Regions from separate parts of the Hymenobacter sp. BT491 genome, predicted to be linked through region 1. Evidence: riboswitches for the same ligand, from Rfam matches in the RefSeq annotation. Region 1 holds a riboswitch; the other holds the start of a gene.
The links. Region 1 has a riboswitch for S-adenosylmethionine ahead of H9I52_RS05745 (amino acid permease). Riboswitches for the same ligand answer to the same signal wherever they lie in the genome.

Region 2: it holds a riboswitch for S-adenosylmethionine, as region 1 does, so the genes downstream of both, metH (methionine synthase) here and H9I52_RS05745 (amino acid permease) in region 1, are expected to answer to the same signal.

Annotation. Positions count from the first base shown of each region.
Region 1 covers NZ_JACSJJ010000001.1:1,346,336-1,353,698, reverse strand. Annotated here, with positions in the region: gene H9I52_RS05755 (SDR family oxidoreductase) at 1-457, shown strand, start outside; gene H9I52_RS05750 (MGH1-like glycoside hydrolase domain-containing protein) at 516-3,143, shown strand; gene H9I52_RS05745 (amino acid permease) at 3,251-4,729, opposite strand; SAM riboswitch class I at 5,072-5,163, opposite strand; gene H9I52_RS05740 (EcsC family protein) at 5,237-5,989, opposite strand; gene H9I52_RS05735 (Gfo/Idh/MocA family protein) at 6,119-7,129, opposite strand; gene H9I52_RS05730 (DegT/DnrJ/EryC1/StrS family aminotransferase) at 7,183-7,363, opposite strand, start outside.
Region 2 covers NZ_JACSJJ010000003.1:1,185,506-1,192,868, forward strand. Annotated here, with positions in the region: gene metH (methionine synthase) at 1-2,611, opposite strand, end outside; SAM riboswitch class I at 2,681-2,794, opposite strand; gene H9I52_RS16625 (PA14 domain-containing protein) at 2,978-4,108, shown strand; gene H9I52_RS16630 (SDR family oxidoreductase) at 4,287-4,997, shown strand; gene H9I52_RS16635 (alkene reductase) at 5,107-6,240, shown strand; gene H9I52_RS16640 (SDR family oxidoreductase) at 6,481-7,332, shown strand.

The sequences.
Region 1 (7,363 bases):
CCTAACCGGCCAGTTTCTCTGCGCCCGCGAAGCCGCTAAGGAGTTTATCCGGCGCGGCGTGCAGCCCGAAGTATCCAAAGCGGCTGGCAAAATCATTTGCATGAGCTCGGTGCACGAAGTAATTCCGTGGGCTGGCCACGCCAATTATGCGGCCTCCAAAGGCGGCGTGATGCTGCTCATGAAAACCATGGCCCAGGAGCTGGCGCAGCACAAAATCAGGGTAAATACCATCGGGCCGGGCGCCATCAAAACGCCCATCAACAAGGAGGCCTGGGATACGCCGGAGGCCGCCGAACAATTACTCAAACTCATTCCTTACGGCCGCATCGGCGAGCCCCACGACGTGGGCGAAGTCGCGGTGTGGCTCGCCTCCGACGCATCGGACTACGTGCACGGCATCACACTTTTCGTGGATGGCGGCATGACACTTTTCCCGGGCTTTATCGGCAACGGGTGATGTGCCCGGCAGCCAACGAGCTGCCTTTTTTCACCTCAATGGGCACCTATTTACTTCCATGACGCAGGAACAACATCGTTTGGCTGAAAACAAAGCCCAAACGGCCAACTGGCAAAAATTTGGCCCTTACCTTACCGATCGGCAATGGGGCACCGTTCGAGAAGACTACAGCGCCAACGGCAATGCCTGGGAATACATTACGCACGACATGGCCCGCAGCAAAGCGTATCGCTGGGGCGAAGAAGGCATTGGCGGCATCAGCGACGACGAGCAGTTGCTGTGCTTTTCGGTGGGCCTTTGGAACGGAGTCGATGGCATTCTGAAGGAGCGCCTATTTGGCCTCACCAACGGTCAGGGCAACCACGGCGAGGACGTGAAAGAGTGTTATTACTACCTCGACAACACGCCCACGCACTCCTATATGAAGATGCTGTACAAGTATCCGCAGCAGGAGTTTCCGTACGTGCAGCTAGTGCAGGAAAGCAAGCAACGCACTCGCGAACAACCTGAATACGAGATACTTGACACTGGCATCTTCGATAAAGGCCGCTACTTCGACGTGTTTATTGAGTACGCCAAAGCCGGCCCCGACGATATCCTGATTCGGGTGACGGCCCACAACCGCGGCGTGGAAGCGGCACCGCTGCACATTGTGCCGCAGCTGTGGTTCCGGAATACCTGGGCCTGGGATTTTGGCATTGCACGCCCCAAAATAAGCATTGGCGGCACCAGCACGTTGCAGACCGAGCACGAGCTATTGGGCTCCTACAAGCTGTACTGCGCCCAAGACCCCGAGCTGCTCTTCTGCGACAATGATACCAACGGCCCGCGCCTCTACAACCTGCCGCCAGAGCGGCTTTTTTTCAAAGATGGCATCAACGATTACATCCTCAACCATGATATCGCGGCCATCAACCCGTTGGAGCGCGGCACCAAGGCGGCGGCCCACTACTCTTTTACTATCGAGGGCGGCACGAGCCAGACGGTGTGCCTGCGGCTGAGCAACAACACCGACCTGGAGCAACCTTTTGCGGGCTTCGAAGAGGTATTTGCGGCGCGGCAGCAGGAAGCCGATGAATTCTATAGGCACTTCGAAGAATCGCTGGCCACACCTGACTTGCAACGCATTCAGCGTCAGGCATTTGCTGGAATGCTCTGGAGCAAGCAGTATTATTATTACGATGTAGCCCAGTGGATCGATGGAGACCCGGCTGTGCTCACGCCGCCGCCGCAGCGCCAGAAGGGCCGCAACAGCAACTGGCGCCACCTGCGCAACGCCGACATCATCTCGATGCCGGATAAGTGGGAATACCCGTGGTACGCCGCCTGGGATCTGGCCTTTCACTGCATTCCGTTGGCCATGCTCGACCCCGAGTTTGCCAAAAAGCAACTCCTTCTGCTCACGCGCGACTGGTACATGCACCCCAACGGCCAGTTGCCGGCCTATGAGTGGCACCTAGCCGACGTAAACCCGCCAGTACACGCCTGGGCTACGTGGCGCGTCTACCAGATGGACCAGAAGCAGAACAACGGCCAAGGCGACATTGCCTTTCTAGAAGCCGTTTTCCATCGGCTGCTGCTCAATTTTACGTGGTGGGTCAATCGCAAAGACAAGGATAACCGCAACATTTTCGAGGGCGGATTCTTGGGCCTTGACAACATCGGCGTATTCGACCGCAGCGCGCCCCTGCCGACCGGTGGTTACATCGAGCAAGCCGACGGCACGAGTTGGGTGGCGATGTACGCCCTTAACCTGATGCGTATTGCGCTGGAGCTGGCCAAAACCAACCCAGTTTATCAGGACATGGCCAGCAAGTTTTTCGAGCACTTTCTCTACATCGCCGAGGCCATGACCAAGGTGGGCGATGAAGCCTACAACCTGTGGGATGAGGAAGACGAATTCTTTTACGACGTGCTGCATACGCCTGACGATGAGCGCATTCACTTGAAAGTACGCTCTATCGTAGGTCTGATTCCGCTGTTTGCGGTGGAGGTGCTCGACGACGAAATGCTGGCGGCCATGCCCGAATTTCAGTACCGACTGAAGTGGTTTCTGGACAACCGGCCTCATTTGGCCGAGTTAGTGTCGCGGTGGCAGGAACCGGGCAAGGGCGAGCGGCACTTGCTTTCCCTGCTCCGCGGGCACCGCATGAAAAAGCTCCTTCACCGCATGCTCGACGAGTCCGAATTTCTCTCCGAATACGGCGTGCGCGCCCTCTCGCGCTACCACCTCGAGCATCCGTACGTGTACGAAACCCCCGAGATGGATTTCTCGGTGCGCTACGACCCCGGCGAGTCGGTTTCGGATTTGTTTGGCGGCAACTCCAACTGGCGTGGTCCCATCTGGTTCCCAATTAACTACTTGATAATCGAGTCGTTACAGCGTTTTCATTTTTACTACGGCGATACTTTCGAAGTAGAATATCCGACGGGCTCGGGGCAGTTCAGCACCCTTAAAGAAATCGCCGCGGCCCTCTCCGAACGCCTGACCAAGCTGTTTGTTCGCAATAAAAAAGGCCAACGACCCGCGTTTGGCAAGTACAAGCTGCTGCAAAAGGACCCGCACTTCCGCGACTACCTCCTGTTCCACGAGTACTTCCACGGCGACAACGGCAAAGGCCTAGGTGCCAGCCACCAAACCGGCTGGACTGGCCTGATTGCCAAGCTGTTATATACCCCAAAATAGTACAGCAGCCACAGCGCCAAGCGGCGGAATTGGTATTTACTCCTGACTTACGCACAACAAAAAAGCCGACGCAATGCGCCGGCTCTTTTGTTATAAGTAAGTTCATATCAACTAATTACCTCTTGCGGGGCGGGTTGCGCTTCAGCCTGAATGCCTTGCCGCAGCTTGCTGTTTTTCTTGCCATAGCCGAAGTAGATCGCTAATCCGATGGCCAGCCACACAAACAGACGAATCCAAGTGTCGGCGGGCAATGACAGCATCATCACCAAGCAGGTTAGGATGCCCAAGATCGGCACCAGCGGTACCCACGGCGTGCGGAACGGGCGCAGCGTGTTGGGTTCGCGCTTGCGCAAAATCAGGATGCCAATGCACACCATCACAAAGGCCAGCAACGTGCCGATGCTCGTCATTTCGCCGACGACGCTGATGGGCACCAGCCCGGCAAACAGGCTAATAAACACGCCCAGCAGCAGATTGGACTTGTGCGGCGTCTGGAAGCGCGGATGAATCTGGGAGAAAACGCCGGGCAGCAGCCCATCGCGCGACATGGTAAAAAACACCCGCGACTGGCCCAGCAAATCGACCAGAATCACGGAGGTATACCCAATCAGAATGGCGATGATGATGGCTTGGCTGAGCCAGGCATAAGGCGTCTTCTCGATGGCAATGGCCACCGGCGCCGCGCTGTTTTTGAACTCCGTGTAATTGGCCAGACCCGTCATGACGTGCCCAAACAGCACAAACAAAATCGTGCAGATCACCAGCGAGCCGATGATGCCGATGGGCATGTTGCGCTGCGGATTCTTCGTTTCCTGCGCCATGGTAGCCACGATGTCGAAGCCAATGAACACGAAAAACACCACCCCGGCACCGCGCAGAATTCCGCTCCAACCAAACTCGCCAAAGTGGCCCGTGTTGGCCGGAATATAAGGATGGTAGTTGGCTGGGTTGATGTACTGCCAGCCCAGCACGATAAACACGGCCACCACGGAGAGCTTCAGGGCCACCACAATGCCGTTGTAAACGGCCGAGCCTTGCGTACCACGAATGATGATGGCCGTGATGAAGAGCACGATCAGGATGGCGGGCAAGTTGATAAAACCCGACACCACCGAGCCGTCGGCCAGCGTAACTTTTTCGAAGGGCGAAAGCACGAGCTGCGCCGGCATGTGAAGGTCGTATTTGGCCAGAAAGCGCACCAAGTATTGCGACCAGCTGATGGCCACAGTCGCGGCACCCACAGAGTATTCGAGCACCAAATCCCAGCCGATGATCCAGGCAAATAGCTCACCCAGAGTGGCATACGCGTAGGTATAAGCAGAACCCGCCACGGGCACCATAGAGGCAAACTCGGCATAGCACAAAGCCGAAAAGGCGCAGCCAATGGCCGCCACCACAAACGACAGCGTGACGGCCGGTCCGGAGTGGTTGGCGGCTGCAATGCCGGTGAGCGAAAAAAGCCCCGCCCCAATGATTACCCCGATGCCGATGGCAATCAGGTTGAGGCCACCTAAGCTGCGTTTGAGAGTATGAGAGCCGGTTTCGGCAGCTTCCTGCCGCAGAAGTTCCAATGATTTTTTTAACATACAATACGGTTCGGACAAGGCGGGCCACCGGCCGGCTTGCTGCCGGGTTATCACGATAGAAACGGGAAAAAGGGGCTGTGGACTACGCAGCTTGGCTATACCAGAATTACTTTACTGATTTATATATAAACTATTGATATTCAATGGTTTATATATAAGTATAAGTTCTGACTCCGTTAGGGGCCACAAGCTGCGGCAGTACCGAAAAACAATCAGCAACAACAACCAAATGCGAAGCTGCAACAGGCACGATCAGCCGTTATCAGAACGGAGCCAGCAGCCGTACGCGCACACAACAGGAACGGGGCAGAAAGGTTATTGGAAAAAGCCACGGCATTGTTGTTTTTATATGGTCAGGACTTGGCACCGTTTCGGATGGTCCGAGGGTTGCCGGCGTTTCATAGAGCCTGTCTCTCCACGCCTCGATATAAAAACAATCCTTTGATGGGGAAAGAATTGATGCTGCAAAGGTACGTGCCGCAACTTTGCATTACCAAATGCGATCTGTCAGGCGGCTCTTTCGGCGGGTACAGCAGCATCCGACTCGAGAAAGCGCCGCATGCGGAAGCAGTTCATGGCGGTTTCGCCAAGCTGCTCGATCAGGCGGTAATTAGCCACTGCTCCTACTGCTGCCCCAATGAAGGGCATCAGCTGGGCCATCTTTGCCAGATCGATGTAGTCGCGATACTCTTGCTGGAAAGTGCGCCAGTCAAAAGCTTGCACATCTTTGGGCAGCTGGTGGCGATACTCTTCCCAATTGACTACGCGGTGGTACACTTCGTTGCGGGTGTGCTGGCTCGAAAAGGCCAGCTGAAACACATGCAGCAGGTACAAGCGTTCGGTGTAGTCGCGCACATCGTATCCGTACAGCGACGCCACATCAAATAACAGCTTGATTTTGAGGCCTAACAGCAACGGAAAATCGGCCAGCCCCAGCAGGAAGCCGCCCGCGCCCGTAACGGCTCCTTCGGCCGAGGCCGTGTTGCGGTAGGATCGCACGCGGCAGCGAACCGACTTTTCACGCTCTTCCAGCGAGGCATCGGCAGTGGGCCGGCGCGTGAGGTACGAAGAGCCGTACAGCACGCCGCGCACCATCTGCTTGATGGTGACCGTGATGGCCTCGTGCAAACGCTCAGGCAGCCAGGCATTAAGGCGCATTTGTACTCGCCGCGTGAAGCGGTTGAGGTATGAGGGCGGTCGCTGCATCTGTGCTTGCCACGTCCGCAGCTCCGCATAAGCTAGCTGTTCGTAGGAAGTCATAGTATATAGATACGCAGAATAAAACCTACAGGCTCAATTCTTTACATCTATTCTGGCTAAAAGATTCAGGGGCCGATCCATTCTTTCCCCTCGGCACGACTTCCGCCCAAAGCACCGAACTCGCCCAAACTACCGCAACCGATATATCCGCTCAATGATCTCTACCACTTTCGCGCCTTCCTGCGCATTGGTTGTAACAGCGGCGTCATGCTGAATCACATCTATCACATTATCAATTACTTGCACATGGTTGGCAGCGCTCCCTTGGTACGCCCCGTAGTCGTTCGCCGGATTGGTGGGGGGCAACGCAGGTAACGTGTAGTCGCGCAGGTGGCAATATTCGACTTGGTCCAGGTACTGCCCCCCAATTTTGAGGCTGCCGTGCTCGGCAATCACCGTGATGGAGCTTTCGAGGTTGCGGTCCCACACCGCGGTGCTGTAGTGAAGCGTGCCAGAACCTCCACGCACCAAGTCGAAAGTAACGAGGCCGCTGTCTTCAAACTCCGTGATTCCCTGATGGTTGAAGTCTCGGAAGCGGGCCTGTAGGTTGGTAACGTCGCCAAAAACCCAGTACAACAAATCGATGAAGTGGCTGAACTGCGTGAAGAGTGTGCCGCCGTCCTGGGCCTGGGTGCCGCGCCAGCCGCCAGGACGATAATAACGCGCATCACGGTTCCAAAAGCAATTGATCTGGATGAGATAAATCTGGCCGAGTCGGCCTTCGTCGTAGACTTGCTTGAGCCAAGCGGCCGGGGGCGAGTACCGGTTTTGCATTACCCCAAACACCAACCGGCCTGTTTGCTGCGCTGTATGCACAATATCCTCAGCATCAATATATTGAAGAGCAATCGGCTTTTCAACAACGACGTGCAAGCCGTGGTGCAACCCCGCAATGGCTTGGGGTGCGTGCAGGTTATTGGGAGTTGCCACGGTCAAGACATCCGCGGCTATCTCGGAAGCAAAAAAGGCGTCTAAAGAATTGAAAAACGGCACCCCAAATTCTGCTTCCAATTCTGGTCGTAGTTCTGCGCGCACGTCGACAATACCTACCAGTTGTGCCCGTTCGTGGCGAGAAACCAAAGCAGCATGCCGACGGCCAATGTGTCCTACCCCACAGATGACGAAGCGGATCGGCGGCATAAGCTTATTACTCTCGGCTTGATGTAATGCTTTGATTTCCAAACAATAGGCACTTAAAAGCGGCGTATTACATCCACAATATACTCCACCTGATCGTTCGTCAACATAGGATGCATGGGCAGAGACAACACCGTACGGGACAACTGTTCGGCCACTGGGAATTGGCCGGCTTTGTAGTTCAAATAATGATAAGCGGGCTGCAAGTGCACGGGCAACGGGTAATAGATAGCGCTG
Region 2 (7,363 bases), on a different contig from region 1:
GGCCCGCCGCCACGCCCACCGAGCGCGAGGCATCGTGCACGTGCACCACGGGGCCGGAATATGCCGGCGCAATCTTGACAGCTGTGTGCAGGCGCGAGGTAGTAGCCCCGCCGATAAGCAACGGAATTTTCATGCCGCGCTTTTCCATCTCGGCGGCCACGTACGTCATTTCGTCTAGCGAAGGCGTAATCAAGCCGCTCAGGCCCACAATATCAACTTGTTGATTAACAGCCTCTTCCAAAATCTTCTCTAGCGGCACCATTACGCCCAAGTCCACGATGTCGAAGTTGTTGCAGGCCAGCACCACGCCCACGATGTTCTTGCCGATGTCGTGCACGTCGCCCTTCACCGTGGCCAGCAGAATCTTGCCCGCGGTTTGGCGCTCCTGTCCGCGCTTGTCGGCCAGCAGGTAGGGCTCCAGATAAGCCACCGCTTTCTTCATTACGCGCGCCGATTTCACCACTTGCGGCAGGAACATTTTGCCGGCGCCAAACAGGTCGCCCACGACGTTCATGCCGGCCATCAGCGGGCCTTCGATCACTTCCAACGGCCGCCCGACTTGCTGCCGCACTTCCTCGGTATCCTGCTCAATGAAATCGGTGATGCCGCGCACCAGGGCGTGTTGCAGGCGCTCGGCGACGGGCAGGCTGCGCCACGCATCGGCCACCACTTCCACCTTGTCTTTTTGCTTGACGGTTTCGGCAAAATCGACGAGGCGCTCGGTAGCATCGGGGCGACGGTTGAGCAGCACGTCTTCCACCATCTCCAGCAAGTCCGGCGGAATTTCGTCGTAAACCGCTAATTGACTGGGGTTTACGATGCCCATATCCAACCCTGCCCGAATGGCGTGGTAGAGGAAAGCCGAGTTCATGGCCTCGCGCACCACGTCGTTGCCGCGGTACGAGAATGAGATGTTGCTCACGCCGCCGCTGGTGCGGGCGCCGGGCAGGTTCTGCTTGATCCACCGCACGGCCTCAATAAAGTCGAGGGCGTAGTTGCGGTGCTCCTCCATGCCGGTGCCCACGGTCAGGATATTGGGGTCGAAGATGATGTCCTCGGCCGGGAAATCCAGCTCGTTGACCAGAATGTCGTAGGAGCGCTGGCAAATCTCTTTGCGGCGCTCCAACGAGTCGGCTTGGCCGTCTTCGTCGAAGGCCATCACGATGACAGCGGCACCGTACTGGCGCACGGTGCGGGCGCGCTGCTTGAAAACCTCCTCGCCTTCTTTTAGCGAGATGGAGTTGACGATGCTTTTGCCCTGCACGCACTTGAGACCGGCTTCCAACACGCTCCACTTCGACGAGTCGATCATGATGGGCAGGCGGGCAATGTCGGGCTCGGAGGCAATGAGGTTGAGAAACGTGGTCATGGCCTGCTCCGAGTCAAGCATGCCTTCGTCCATGTTGATGTCGAGCACCTGCGCGCCGCCTTCTACCTGCTCGCGCGCCACAGCCAACGCCTGCTCGTACGCCCCGGTCCGAACGAGGCGCGCAAACGCCCGCGAACCCGTCACGTTGCAACGCTCTCCGACGTTGACAAAGAGGCTATCTTCGTAAATACCAAAGGGTTCGAGGCCGCTGAGGCGCGTCGCCTGCGGTACCGTGGGCAAGGGGCGCGGCGCAAATTGGGGCGCCAACTTGGCTAGCTCGCCGATGTGCTGGGGCGTGGTGCCGCAGCAGCCACCGACCACGTTCAGCAGGCCATCGCGGAGGTAATCCTCCACCACTTCAGCAAACTCCTGCGCCGACTCGTCGTAGCCGCCGAACGCGTTGGGTAAGCCCGCATTCGGGTACGCCGAAATGTGCACGTTGGCAATGCGGCTCAGTTCCTGGATGTACTGCTTGAGCTGCTTAGCGCCCAGAGCACAGTTCAGGCCCACGCTCAAGAGTGGCAAGTGATGAATCGAGTTCCAGAAGGCTTCTACCGTCTGCCCCGACAACGTGCGACCCGAAGCATCGGTGATCGTGCCCGAAATCATGATCGGCACAACTTTGCCACCTTCGTCGAAGAAGCGCTGCACGGCATAGAGCGCCGCTTTGGCGTTGAGCGTGTCAAAAATGGTTTCGATCAGCAGCGCGTCGGAGCCGCCGTCGATGAGGCCGCGCACCTGCTCGTGGTAAGCCGTGGCCAACTCGTCGAACGTGGTAGCGCGGTAGCCGGGGCGGTTTACGTCGGGCGAAAGCGAGGCTGTGCGGTTGGTCGGTCCAATGGCGCCGGCCACGAAGCGCGGCTTGCTGGGGTCTTGGTCCGTAAACTCATCGGCTACTTCGCGGGCCAGCCGCGCCGATTCGTAATTGAGCTCATACACAACGTGTTCCAATCCGTAGTCGGCCTGCGCGATAGAGGTACCGCTGAAGGTATTGGTCTCCACCATGTCGGCCCCGGCAGCAAAATATTCCGCGTGAATGTTGCGAATAATATCGGGGCGTGTGAGCGAGAGCAGGTCGTTGTTGCCGCGCAAAGGCTTGGGATGATTGGCAAAGCGCGGCCCCCGAAAATCCTCCTCGTCCAGCGTGTAGCGCTGAATCATCGTGCCCATGGCGCCGTCGAGCACCAGGATGCGTTGTTGCAGGATGGAGTAGAGGGGCGAGTCGGAACAGTGCGTCTTCATAGATTCTCTTTCAAAACGGCAGGTACAAAAAACCTATCCAGAAAGAGAAAACTGCGGGTGCAGGTTCCGTACTTATCTTCTTTCGTTTCCTCCAAGAGGGCGAAATGGGAGTTGGCACCTTGCTTCGCGGTCAGGTTGCCAAGACGTCGTAGGGCCCAATCCCTCGGTCTTTCTGGATAAGTATCACAACAAAGGTACATCCTAAACACCGAAAAATAAACGGACTTGCTGCGGGCTTGGTTTTCCGCTCGATTATCTAATCGCCAGATGCGTATTCGCCAATATTTTATTTTCTATATACTAACAAGAAAAGCTGCTGCGTTAGCCCGACAACGGTGTGGATCACTTACTTAGCAGAGGTTGCGCATGAAAGTATTGGTACGGTTGCTGTCGTTGATGCTACTCGGTGTAGCGCAGGTGAGCATGGCGCAGGTTGCCGCCGGCGACGGTTTGAAAGGCGATTATTTCGACGGCAAGAACTTCGAGAAGCTGGTCTTAACCCGCATCGACAAAACAATCGATTTTAACTGGACCATTGGCCCCCGAGGGGAAGGCCGGTGGATATCGCCCGGGCCGAACGTACCCGGCGAGCAGTTTTCGGTGCACTGGACGGGCTACCTATATGCGCCAGTAACAGGAGTTTACACTTTTCAAATCACGACCGATGACGGCATGCGCGTACGGGTAGGCGGCCGGAAAATCTTAAACTCTTGGCAAAACCAGGCTGCCGCCGTTTATACGGCCCACCAACGGCTAACGGCAGGCCGGTACTACTCGCTGCAGGTAGACTATTATCAGGTTGAAAAGGATACGCGGGCGCTGCTGGCCTGGCAGCTACCCAACTCCACCGAAGCGCCCCAGCCCATCCCGACTGCTAATCTGTATTCGGCTATGCCAACCTCTGCCGTACCTATTCTGCCTAAATCGGCTCGGCCTCAGCCCACCGTTGCAGCCCGCTCAACGACAGCAACCAGTACGCCCGTCGTAGTAGCCGCCCCGACAACAACTCCCAGAAAATCAATACTTACGCCTTTAAAAGCGGCGCTACCAACAGTCCGTCGGCCGCGGGCAATCTTAGCACAGCCCAAGGCGCCGCCTGCACTCGCACCTGTAGCCGACGAAGTTGCCGCGCTGCCCGACATGTCGGCGTTGGGCAAAGGCGACGTCGTGACGCTGCCCAACCTGTATTTTACCCAAAGCACTGCCACCCTGCTGCCGACTTCGCGCCCTGTGCTCAATGCCTTGGCTCGCACTCTACGCGAGCAGCCCGCACTGCGCCTGGAAATAGCCGGCCACACCGACAATGTAGGCGAAGCGGCGCTGAATCTGCGGCTTTCGGAGCAGCGCGCCCGTGTGGTGCGGCAGTATCTGGTGCAGCAAGGCATTGATTCGGTGCGGCTTACGGCCCGCGGCTACGGCGGCATGCGCCCCGTCGCCGACAACCAAGACCCCAAACAACGGTCGCGCAACCGTCGGGTAGAAGTGGTTGTGCAGTAGGCAGTTACAATGATGCGGCACTGCCGGAAGCTTGCCGACAGGCTTTAATGCAATGTATTGATAATCAATCAATTACTAAATATGAATTTTAATCATTATCCGGAGTAGCAAGTAGCTGTTGTAACTTTTTGCCCACGCCAGCGCTTCTATACGCCGCAACTGATTAGCGCGGCAACACATGAGCGAACCGGCAAAGAGAGTAGCCCTAGTTACGGGCGGCAACAAAGGCATTGGCTTGGAAATAGCCCGTCAACTGGGCCAGCAAGGCATTACGGTGGTGATTGGCGCCCGCGACGAGGCTCGTGGCAACGCAGCCGCCAACCAACTGCGTCAGGAGGGTTTCGAGGCGCACGTCGTGCAGCTCGACGTGACCAACGCTGAGGAGGTGGCCGCGCTGCCCGCTTTCTTTCAGCAGCATTTTGGCCAGCTTGATATTCTTGTCAATAACGCCGGGGTGCAGGAAGACCCTACTGGCAACGCTACGGTGGCGCTGTTTCGGAGCACGTTCGAGATCAATGTGTTCGCGGTTTTTGCCGTGACGGAGGCACTGCTTCCGCTGCTTAAGCAAAGTCCGGCGGGCCGCATCGTCAACCACAGCAGTCGCCTGGGTTCGCTTACGGCCATGAGCAACAGCCCTTTTTTGATGCCGGCCTACATGTCGTCGAAAGCGGCGCTGAACATGCTCACGGTGCTTACAGCCAGAGAGTTAAAAGACACCAACGTCAAAGTGAATTCGGCGCATCCCGGCTGGGTAAAGACGGAGCTTGGCGGCGAAGGCGCGCCACTCAGCATCGAAGAAGGTGCACGCACGGCCGTGGAGTTGGCGACGCTGCCCAGCGATGGTCCTACGGGCGGCTTTTTTCACAAAGGCCAGCCATTGCCGTGGTAGCAAACTAGGGGGAAGGCTCGCCAAAACCTTTTGCACACCTTATCAGTTGCATAAAATCAAATCGAACACAACCAATTTTTGAGCGTCTGCTCCCCTTCATTCTACAATCATGAGCCAAGTTCCAAATCTGTTTACGCCCATTCAAGTGGGCGCCCTTACGCTCCCTAATCGCCTGGCAATGGCGCCCATGACGCGCAGCCGGGCCACCAACCCAGGCAACGTCCCCACCGATTCCATCATCGAATATTACGTGCAGCGCGCTTCGGCCGGCCTGATCATCACGGAAGGTTCGCAGGTTTCGCCACAGGGTGTGGGCTACATCAACACGCCCGGCATTTACTCAGATGAGCAAGTAGCTGGTTGGAAGAAAGTTACGGACGCTGTGCACGCCGCGGGCGGCCGTATTTTTATTCAGCTGTGGCACGTGGGTCGCGTTTCGCACCCGTTTTTCCACAATGGCGAGTTGCCCGTAGCTCCGTCGGCCATCAAGCCGGAAGGCGTGAAAGCCTTTACGGGCCAAGGATTTGAAGAAGTTCCGACGCCGCGTGCACTCGAACTCAGCGAAATTCCGGGTGTAGTGGAGCAGTTCCGCTTGGCGGCCCGCAACGCCAAGCTTGCTGGTTTCGACGGCGCCGAAATCCACGGGGCCAACGGTTATTTGCTCGACCAGTTTCTGCAAGATGGCCCCAACCAGCGCACCGACGAGTACGGCGGCAGCCTCGAAAACCGGGCGCGCTTTGTATTGGAAGTGGTTGAAGCTGTGACAGATGAGTTGGGCGTCGATCGCGTGGGCATTCGTTTCTCACCCCAAGGCAGCGCCAGCATCCAGGACTCTGACCGCGTGAAAACGTTTAGCTACATAACCGAGCAGCTCAATAAGTTTAACCTCGCTTACCTGCACGTAATCGAGGCGCGCCCAGGCCATCCGATGGCAGCCGCGGCAGGCGTACCAGCCGTAGCCGCGCACCTGCGCCAGATCTTCAACGGTACTTTCATCCTGAACGGGGGCTACACGCAAGAAACTGCAGATCAGGCCATTGCCAACAACGAGGCTGATGTGATTGCCTTCGGTGTACCCTTCATCGCCAACCCCGACCTGCCTGAGCGCTTCCGCGTTGGGGCCGCCCTCAACTCGCCTGATTTCAGCACGTTCTACGTGCCCGGCGACAAGGGCTTCATTGATTATCCTTCGCTGGAAGAGCAGCCCCAAACGGAGGAAGCCAACGGCCACTACAATAACTAGCTAATAGTCAGTTAGTTATATTTTGTCAAAAACTCCTGCTCGGCGTATGCCGGGCAGGAGTTTTTTGTTGGTACTCGTTGCTGCTATTGTCTACGGAGCGTCTAATCCGGTGCGTACATCGACTGCCGAACTTGATTTTGCGTAAGCTTAAGGACTTCACCAATCCCTCCCTTAGCAATGGCTGCCAAAAAGACTCCGACTGCCCCGAAAGCGGCGCCTGCCAAACCCGAGAAACGCCTGATGGCCAAGGACATGAAGGCCGAAAAGCAGCCCTATCCGGCCAAACAAGCCGACATGAAGCAGCAGCCCGACACGGACTTTGCTAATTACAAGGCAGCCAATAAGTTACAGGGGAAAATTGCGCTCATCACCGGGGCCGACTCGGGCATTGGGCGGGCCGTGGCCATAGCCTTTGCCCTGGAAGGCGCCGACGTGGCTGTGCTCTACAACGAAAACGATGTAGATGCCAACGAAACCAAGCGCCAGGTAGAAAAACGCAAACGCAAGTGCCTGTTGCTCAAGCTCGACGTGCGCGACCCCGAGCAATGCAAGCAAGCCGTGCGCCAGACCTTGGCCCAGTACGGCGGCCTGAACATACTGGTCAACAACGCCGCTTTTCAGATGGCGCAGGAAAAATTTGAGGAAATCCCCGAAGAGCAGATTCGCCGTACCTTCGACACCAACATTCTGGGTTATATCTGGATGGCACAGGCGGCCATTCCGCACTTGCAGGCCGGCGACTGCATCATCAATACGGGCAGCATTGTAGGTCTCACCGGCAACCCTATACTGATTGATTACACCTGCACCAAATCGGCGATTCATGCCCTGACCAAATCGCTGGCTACCTACTTGGGAGAGAAGAACATACGCGTGAATTGCGTAGTACCCGGCCCCGTCTGGACGCCCAACATTCCGGGTACAATGCCGGCCGAAGAAATCGCCAAGTTTGGGTACGAGGTGGCGCTCAAGCGGCCCGGCCAACCCGAAGAATTGGCCCCGGCTTACGTGCTGCTGGCCTCACAGGACGGCTCGTTTATGACGGGAAGCCTGGTGCACGTAACGGGCGGCAAACTCAGCAGCGACCAGTAACGGAAGTGCATCGGCGGCTTGCTTTCTGAGG